Regions from separate parts of the Bradyrhizobium sp. CCBAU 51753 genome, predicted to be linked through region 2. Evidence: predicted binding sites of a transcription regulator. Region 2 holds the regulator's gene; each other region holds the start of a gene.
What was found. The regulator PhoB, encoded in region 2, activates phosphate uptake and scavenging genes when phosphate is short. The targets are predictions, from matches to a motif close to TGTCATNNANCTGTCAT.
Positions count from the first base shown of each region.

Region 1: XH93_RS24535 (phospholipase C) is a predicted target of PhoB. The motif match lies at 909-925, and genes of this name have one in related genera.
Region 3: XH93_RS25160 (OprO/OprP family phosphate-selective porin) is a predicted target of PhoB. The motif match lies at 922-938, and genes of this name have one in related genera.
Region 4: XH93_RS01475 (alkaline phosphatase) is a predicted target of PhoB. The motif match lies at 1,068-1,084, and genes of this name have one in related genera.

Region 1 covers NZ_CP030037.1:5,391,673-5,393,874, reverse strand. The annotation lists gene XH93_RS24540 (alpha/beta fold hydrolase) at 1-395, shown strand, start outside; gene XH93_RS24535 (phospholipase C) at 1,002-2,202, shown strand, end outside.
Region 2 covers NZ_CP030037.1:8,658,892-8,661,093, forward strand. The annotation lists gene XH93_RS39815 (GcrA family cell cycle regulator) at 88-600, shown strand; gene phoB (phosphate regulon transcriptional regulator PhoB) at 685-1,395, opposite strand; gene phoU (phosphate signaling complex protein PhoU) at 1,510-2,202, opposite strand, start outside.
Region 3 covers NZ_CP030037.1:5,522,884-5,525,085, forward strand. The annotation lists gene XH93_RS25155 (DegQ family serine endoprotease) at 1-708, opposite strand, end outside; gene XH93_RS25160 (OprO/OprP family phosphate-selective porin) at 999-2,202, shown strand, end outside.
Region 4 covers NZ_CP030037.1:312,787-314,988, forward strand. The annotation lists gene XH93_RS01475 (alkaline phosphatase) at 1-998, opposite strand, end outside; gene XH93_RS01480 (TAXI family TRAP transporter solute-binding subunit) at 1,396-2,202, opposite strand, start outside.

The sequences.
Region 1 (2,202 bases), 3.3 Mb from region 2:
AGTACGAGAACAAGGATCCGCGCGGCCACGCCGAGTTCAAGGCGATGCTGGCCGAGCACTCGGCGGTCGGATCGGCCAACACCCAGCAGGGCGTGCAGAAGGAGCGCCCGTCGCTGTACACGCTGACCGAGGAGATGAAGCGCATCACGGTGCCGACGCTGATCATCACCGGCGACGAGGACTGGCCGTGCCTGTTGCCCGGCATCCTGATGAAGCAGAACATCCCGTCCGCCGCGCTCGCGGTGATGCCGAATTGCGGCCACGCCATCAACATCGAGGAGCCCGACGAATACAACCGGATCGTCGGCGACTTCCTCGCGCAGGTCGAGAGCGGCCGCTGGCCGATGCGCGATCCGAGGGCGATGAGCACGTCGATCACCGGGATGAAGGATTGATCGTCGGCTTCCCGCTCTTCGTCCCGTCACCCTGAGAGGGTGTGAAGCTTTGTCCTCACCCACCGCTGTCATCGCCCGGCTTGACCGGGCGATCCAGTACGCCGCGGCCTCTCGCTTCTATCACCGGCGTCTCTGGAATACTGGATCACCCGGTCAAGCCGGGCGATGACACCGAGCAAGCTGAGCAAACCAAACCGTCATCCTGAGGTGCGAGCCCTTGCGAGCCTCGAAGGGTCGACGGCCCGGCTGGTGGCCGATTCATCCTTCGAGGCTCGCTTAGCAGCGCAATTGCGCTGCTAAGCTCGCACCTCAGGATGACGGGGTTACGTAGCGGCGCAACTCAGTGTCGTCCCGGCGAAGGCCGGGACGACATTGAATGTTCGGTGCCACTCATGCGTCGTGCAACGGCGCATTGCATCACAGACAGTCGCTATCGTCGCGCATCGTGCAACCGATGCTAGAAGCTCGGCGCACCTAATCGTCTTCGCGCAACTTTTGTCGATTGCACAAGACTGACACGGACCTGTCATTCGCTGCGGCTAATGATCCGGGTGCTAATGTGTCGCAGGTCAAAGTCACAAATCTGTAAAGAACAGGGGCGCTACGGTGAAAACCAAGTTTCTCTCAACGGTCGGAATCTGTCTGGTTGCTGGCGCGGTCGCGTGCAGCACATGGGTGTTTGCCGCCCAGGATGATCAAGGCAATCAGGGTAACCGGAGCCAAGGCAACGGTCAGGGCAACGGTCATCATCCGCACGAGCTGCACACGGCGACGCCGATCAAGCATCTCGTGGTCATCTTCAATGAGAACCGCTCGTTCGATCATTATTTCGCGACTTACCCCAATGCGGCGAACCCGTCGGGCTCGATCGCCTTCGTTGCCAAGCCGCATACGCCGAAGGTCAACAACCTCGCCAACGCCGACCTGTTGACCAATAACCCGAACCTCAATCCGGCCAACGGCACCGGCGCGACCAATCCGTTCCGCCTCGACCGCACCCAGGCCAACACCAAATCGCAGAACCATGCCTATACGCCCGAACAGCAGGCGGTCGACAACGGCAAGGAAGATCTGTTTCCGAAATTCACTGGTCGCGGCACCGCCGGCGGCGTCGGCGCCTTCGGCACCAACGGGCAGGTGATGGGCTATTTCGACGGCAACACCGTCACCGCGTTCTGGAACTACGCCCAGAACTTCGCGATGAGCGACAATCACTGGACCGACACCTTTGGTCCGTCGACGCAAGGCGCGCTCGCGGTGATCTCCGGCCAGACCAATGGCGCGCAGAACATCGTCGGCAGCTCGTCCTCGATCGCCGACGGTCAGGGCGGCCTGACCCTGATCGGCGACACCGATCCCGGCTTCGACCAGTGCTCGAGCAAGACGAGCACGGTGCTGATGACCGGCAAGAACATCGGTGACCTGCTCAACGACGAGCGCATCAGCTGGGGCAGCTTCATGGGCGGTTTCGATCTCACGCTCAAGAACGCCAACGGCACCACCGGCTGCGCGCGCAGCACCTTCTCCAGCAACGTGGCCAGCACCGTCACGGACTACATCCCGCACCACGCCTGGTTCCAGTACTACACGTCGACCGCCAACCCGACCCATGCGCGGCCGAGCTCGGTGCAGGCGGTCGGCCACACCTACGCGGCTGACGGCAAGACGGTCGATCCGGCCAATCACGGCTACGATCTCGAGGATTTCTACGCCGCGGTGAAGGCCGGCAATTTCCCGGCCGTCTCCTACATCAAGATGCCGGCCTATCAGGACGGTCATCCCGGCAACTCCGATCCGCTCGACGAGC
Region 2 (2,202 bases):
AGGGATTCTGACCGCGGGGATTTTGACAGATTTGGCTCGCAGCGCCGCTCCCATCACCGGCCGGCGCACCGCGAAAGGAAGAATGCGATGACGGTATTGACCTGGTCCGACGATCGCGTCGAGCAGCTGAAGAAGCTCTGGGAGAGTGGCCTCTCCGCCAGCCAGATCGCGGCGGAACTCGGCAATGTGACGCGAAACGCCGTGATCGGCAAAGTCCATCGGCTCGGCCTGTCCGGCCGCGCCAAGGCGCCCTCCACCGCCGCGCCGCGGCAGCGCAAGGCCCGTCCCGCCCAGCACATGATGCGGGTGGCGCGCCCGGTCTCGCGCGGCAACACCGCGCTGGCGCAGGCTTTCGAGGTCGAACTCGAGCCGGATCCGATCGCCTACGACAACGTGGTGCCGATGAGCCAGCGGCTGTCGCTGCTGGAGCTGAACGAGGCCACCTGCCATTGGCCGGTCGGCGATCCCTCGAGCCCGGAATTCTTCTTCTGCGGCGGCAAGGCGCTCACCGGCCTGCCCTATTGCGCGCACCACTCGCGCGTCGCTTACCAGCCCGCCGGCGATCGCCGCCGGCCGTCGAACAAGCCGCAGCTCAAATAGGCCGACGACGAAACCAGCGACGACGTCAAAAAAGAAATCCCCGCGAAGGCGGGGATTTTTTTGTTGCAGCGGTCGGACCGGGCCTTACGGCTGCGGCTCGGCCTTGGCAAAACGGTCGTCGAGGGCGTAGCCGGCGCCGCGCACGGTGCGGATCGGATCCTGCTCGCGGCCCGGATTGAGCAGCTTGCGCAGGCGGCCGATATGCACGTCAACGGTCCGCTCGTCGATATAGATGTCGCGGCCCCAGACGCTGTCGAGCAGCTGCTCGCGGCTGAACACGCGGCCGGGATGCTCGAGGAAGAATTCGAGCAGCCGATATTCGGTCGGGCCGAGATCGATCGGGCGGCCGGAGCGCGCAACGCGGCGCTTCTCTCGGTCGAGCTCGATGTCGCCATAGGTCAGCACGGTGGCGAGCCGCTCGGGGCTGGCGCGGCGCAGCAGGCCCTTCACCCGCGCCAGGAGCTCCGGCACCGAGAACGGCTTGACGATATAATCGTCGGCGCCGGTGGCCAGCCCACGCACCCGCTCGCTCTCCTCGCCGCGCGCGGTCAGCATGATGATCGGCAGCTGCTTGGTCTCGGGACGTGCCCGCAAGCGGCGGCAGAGCTCGATGCCGGACAGGCCCGGCAGCATCCAGTCGAGCACCACGAGATCGGGAACGCGCTCCTTGAGGCGGGTGTCGGCATCGTCGCCGCGCCCGACCGTTTCGACATCGTAGCCTTCCGCGTCGAGGTTGTAGCGCAACAGCGTTGTCAGCGCTTCCTCGTCTTCGACTACCAGAATGCGTGCGCTCATCGGTCTAAGTTCTCTCTATCTTGATCCGTTGCCCAGACGCAAAACCGAAACGCTCATCGTCCTGATGAGCACGATCTTGTCGGAAAACCGGTACCCACTTTTCCGGATCGTGCTTCAGTTACCCGGCACCGTGGTCGCAAAGTTGGTCATGTCGCCCTTCGGGCGCTTGTCGGTGATTTGCTGGCCCTCGATCATGTAGAACACGGTCTCGGCGATGTTGGTGGCGTGGTCGCCGATCCGCTCGATATTCTTGGCGCAGAACATCAGGTGGATGCAGAACGAGATGTTGCGCGGATCTTCCATCATGTAGGTGAGCAGCTCGCGGAACAGCGAGGTGCAGATCGCGTCGACCTCCTCGTCGCCCTTCCAGACGTTCATCGCCGCCGGCAAATCGTGCGCGGCGTAGGCGTCGAGCACCGACTTGACCTGCGACAGCACGAGGTCGGTCATGTGCTCGAGGCCGCGGATCAGCTTCAGCGGCTGGAAATCGCTCTCCAGCGCCGCGACGCGCTTGCCCATGTTCTTGGCGAGGTCGCCGATCCGCTCGAGGTCGGTGGCCACCCGCATCGCGCTGACGATCTCGCGCAGGTCGATCGCCATCGGCTGGCGCCGCGCGATCGTCAGCACCGCGCGCTCTTCGATGACGCGCTGCAGGCTGTCGATCTCGATGTCGGCGGCGACCACGCGCTTGCCGAGCGCGACGTCGCGGCGGATCAGCGCATCGACCGACTCGGTGATCATGCGCTCGACCAGGCCGCCCATCTCGGCGACCAGGCGGGTCAACTCCTGCAGGTCGCTGTCGAATGC
Region 3 (2,202 bases), 3.1 Mb from region 2:
GTTGATACCGGCAAGCCGCCCAGTCATGTCGACCAGCGCACCGCCGGAATTGCCCGGATTGATCGCGGCGTCGGTCTGAATGAAGAATTGATAATCCGTGATTCCGACTTGAGTGCGCGCCAAGGCCGAGACGATGCCGTGGGTGACGGTCTGGCCGACGCCGAACGGGTTACCGATCGCGAGCACGACGTCGCCGACCAGAAGCTCGTCGGAATTGGCAAAGTCGAGGGTCGTGAACTTCTCCTTGTTGGTGTTCTTCAGCCTGAGCACGGCGAGGTCGGTGCGGCTGTCCTTCAAGACGATCTCGGCCTCGTATTCCCGCTTGTCGGCGAGCGAGACCTTCACCTGGTCGGCGCCCTCGATCACGTGATTGTTTGTGACCACAAGTCCGGTCGAATCGACCATCACGCCGGAGCCGAGCGAGCGCTGCATCTGCTCCGGCTGCTGTCCCGGCACGCCGAAGAAGCGGCGGAAGATCGGATCGTCGAGCAGCGGATTGCGGTTCTGGACGGTCTTGGCGGCATAGACATTGACCACTGCCGGCTGCACGCGCTGCACGATCGGCGCGTAGGACAGCCTGAGCTCCGCCTGCGAGGACGGCACCCGGCGGTCCTGGGTTCGATCCTGGGCCTCCGCCTGGCAAAGATTCCCTGCCAAAACCAGCACGGACAGAACGGATAGGGCAGCAAAGCGGACGGGTCGGAGCATTCTCACCTCTCGCGGAAAACGCCGGAATATAGGCGCGTTCGCGCGGCAATTGAAGGGTGCCTGACCGGTTAGCTGGCCCCCCGGCCACACCGGTGCAAAAACCGCCGTGGCCGCGTTGACGCGCCGCGTGGCTTCTATGATGCTTGTCATCTCACGAAGCAGCTCCGCTTGTTGCCCGTGTACAACAAGCGGAACTGAAATCCCGGGTTATGCTGTCGTGTGTCAGTCACGATCAAAATCTAGGACTCGAATTCAGTGAGCGGGGACTTCAAACACAACAGGGGTGCACAATGGGTGCAACAAGACTAGGCGCAATCGCCATCGGATTGGCGGGAGCGCTTGCCGCTTCGCCGGCACATTCGCAATCGGCCGGTGGCGGCAGCGATGCAGAGATCGCGCTGCTGAAGCAGCAGCTGAAGCTGCTCGAGCAGAAGCTCGACAAGTTGCAAAAGCAGACCAACGCCAACACCGCGACCGCGGCAAGCGCCAACGCCAATGCGAAGGCGGCGGACGCCAAGGCCGCGCGAGTCGCGACCGCCAATGCCGCGATCCCGGTCAAGGGCCCGGTCGCGCCGTCCGGCGTCGTGGTGACGCTGCCGAACAACCGGCCGACGATCTGTACCGCTGACGAGCAGAACTGCGTCGCCATCACCAGCCGCGTGCATTGGGACGTCGGCGGTTACGACTATCGTCCGAACACCGCCGGCACCGTGCCGCAGAAGCTCGACAGCGGCGAGAACGTTCGCCGTGCGCGCATCGGCGTCGTCGGCAAATTCTTCGGCGACTGGAACTACTCGCTGATCTACGACTTCGGCGGCTCCTCCGACGGTTTTGGCGGCGCAGCGCCGGGATCGCTGCCGGGCGGCGGCACCTCGGGCATCGAGAACGCCTATCTGAGCTACACCGGCTTGAAGCCATTCGGCGGCAAGATGGCGATCGAAGGCGGCATCATGGACGTGCTGTGGACGATGGACGAGTCGACCAGCTCCAACGACATCCTATTCATGGAGCGCGCCTCGGCCGGCATCATCGCGCAGAACATCGCGGCCGGTGACTTCCGTTCGGCCGTCGGCACCCGCTGGTGGAACGACCAGCTCTGGATCGGCGGCTACGTCACCGGACCGACCACGGGCCAGATCCACTCCGCCTCCAGCGTCACCCCGGCAGGCTCGTCCGAGCAGTATGGCAGCGTCGTCCGCATCGCCGGCAATCCGATCAACGGCAAGGATTACTCGGTGCATATCGGCGCCGATGCAGAATGGCTGATCCAGCCGCCGCGCAACCAGCTGACCCAGGCACAGACGCTCACGCTCAGCGATCGGCCCGAGCTGCGCATCGATCCGACCACGCTGATCTCGACCGGTGCGATCGCCAACGTCTCCGGCGCGCAGGTCTACGGCGTCGAGGCCGCGGCGACCTACGGTCCGTTCATCGCACAGGGTGAGTACTACTGGTTCAACATCGACCGTTCTGCGAACACCGGCCTGCCGCCGT
Region 4 (2,202 bases), 770 kb from region 2:
GCGCCGGGATCGTAGCTCTCCTGCAAATTCGGACCGTTAGGGCCGCGATAGCTGCGCTCGTCGAGCATGAACACGTCGAGATGCGGGCCGTAGCTCAGCGTGCGGTAGACCCGGCCCGGCTCGACGATGCTCTCGCGCATCGGATACATCTCGTGGAAGGCGCGCGCCGCCCGCGCAGCCAGCAGCGTGATATCGCGCTCCTTGTAGGCCGCCGGCAGCTGCTTCGACAGCGACCAATTGTTGGTCACCTCGTGGTCGTCCCACTGCACGAAGATCGGCACCTCGGCGTTGAAGGCGCGCAGATTCTCGTCGAGCATGTTGTACTTGTGCGCGCCGCGGAATTCGTCGAGCGTCTCGGCGACCTTGGCCTTCTCGGCAACCGTGATGTTCTTCCAGATCTTGCCGTCGGGCTGCTTCTGCTCGGCGTTGATGACGCCGTCGGCATAGATGGTGTCGCCGGAATGCAGGAAGAAATCCGGATTGTGCTTCTTCATCGCGGAGAAGGTGAACATGCCGCCGTCATCGGGGTTGATGCCCCAGCCCTGGCCGGCGACGTCGCCGCCCCACACGAAGGAGACGTCGCGGCGGTCGCTCGGCGCGGTGCGGAAGCGGCCGACCACCGGCTCGCCGACGATGTCGATATGCGACAGATCGCGGAAGCGGACGCGGTAGAAGATGTCCTGGCCCGAGGGCAGGTTCTCCAGCAGCATCTTGGCGGTGAAGTCGCTCTCCGGCAGCGCCGCGATCGGCGGCAGGGTGCGGGCATCCTTGAACGATTCGGTGGTTGCGACCTCGACCATCATCTGCGCCGGACGGTCGGCCCGCGCCCACACCACGCCGCCGTCGGTGCCGACATCGCCGGACTGCACGCCATGGGTGATCACCGGGCGGTCGGCGGCGCGCGACAGATAGGGCATCGCGATGACCCCGGCTCCGGCCGCTGCCGCAGTGGACAAAAAGCGCCGGCGGGTCAGCTTGCGCGAAAACCGGATTGTCATGGGGATCCTCCTGAAGGGGTCGCGAGCGCGACAATGCGCCGCAAGCGGGGCAAGACCTAGAAAAATTCCATGACGGCGAGATTACAGGGACGGGCGAATTCGGCTCCGGGATCGCTGCCGGCTTCTACGTCAGGTGAGCACGCAGGCAGGGCTCCCTCCCCCGGGGCTCCCCCGGGGGAGGGCTGGGGAGAGGGGTAAGCCCCAGGCGAGATGATCGTGAGGATCACTGCTTTCGCAATCCTGCTCGCCCGCAAAGCCAATGGAGAGGGAACGTCGTGTGGCACCCCTCTCCCTAACCCCTCCCCCGCAAGGGGGGAGGGAACCCTGCGCCGGTAGCTCCCTGACGTGGGCCGCTCGTCAGGGGTGGAAGGGGGAGTCGTTCTTGAGGAGATGAAAGCTACGCCGTCCCCGCGGCCCTGAACTGGGTCGCGGCGCGTTGCAGGTTTTGCGGCATGCTCAGCAGCAGCGCCTTGCGGTCGGCGACGGCGTTGTGAAACTGCTCGAGCGCGATGTTGAACGCGGTCAGCGTGCCTTCCTCGATCGCGCCGTGCTCGTAGCAGTCCAGCGTGTGGCGCAGGATGTCGTCGGCTTCGGCCTGCAGCTGGTCGAGCTCGTCGGTCGCATCGCTCTGCCGCGCGGTCTTCAGCATTTCCAGCAGCCGCTCGCGCTGCGAGGTGTTGGTGTTGCGTTCGTCCTGCTTGAGATAGCCGGCGAACCAGGCGCCGGCCGAGCCCATCGCCGAGAGCGCCATCAGGCCCCACCAGATGTAATCGCTGTAGCGGTCGAGGAAGGTCTTCTCCTCGCCGTCGACGAAGGCAGCGGCGCCCGGATGCACCGGGATGGTGGCGTCCTTGTCGGTGTCGGGCGTCTCGATCTTGGCGGCGAGCGGAAAATCGGTCTTGAGCTGCTGGCGGATCGCGAACAATTGCCGGGTGAACGCCGCGACGGTGGATTCTGCCAGTCCCTTTCGCGCCACGATGTGATGCGCGAAGCTGATGGTCTTCACCTCGTCCTCGGGCCGGTTCGCCGCGCCGAGCGAGCCGGCAGGAATCTCGGCGGCCTCATAGGCCGGATGGTTCTGCGAGATCGCCTCCGCGGCGTCGATCGCAAGGAAGGTCGGCTCGCCGCCGTCGCGGCTCGATGCGGTGATCGCATCGATCGTGATCTTGCTGTTGGCGGGACCCGCGGCGAGATAGGCGTCGGC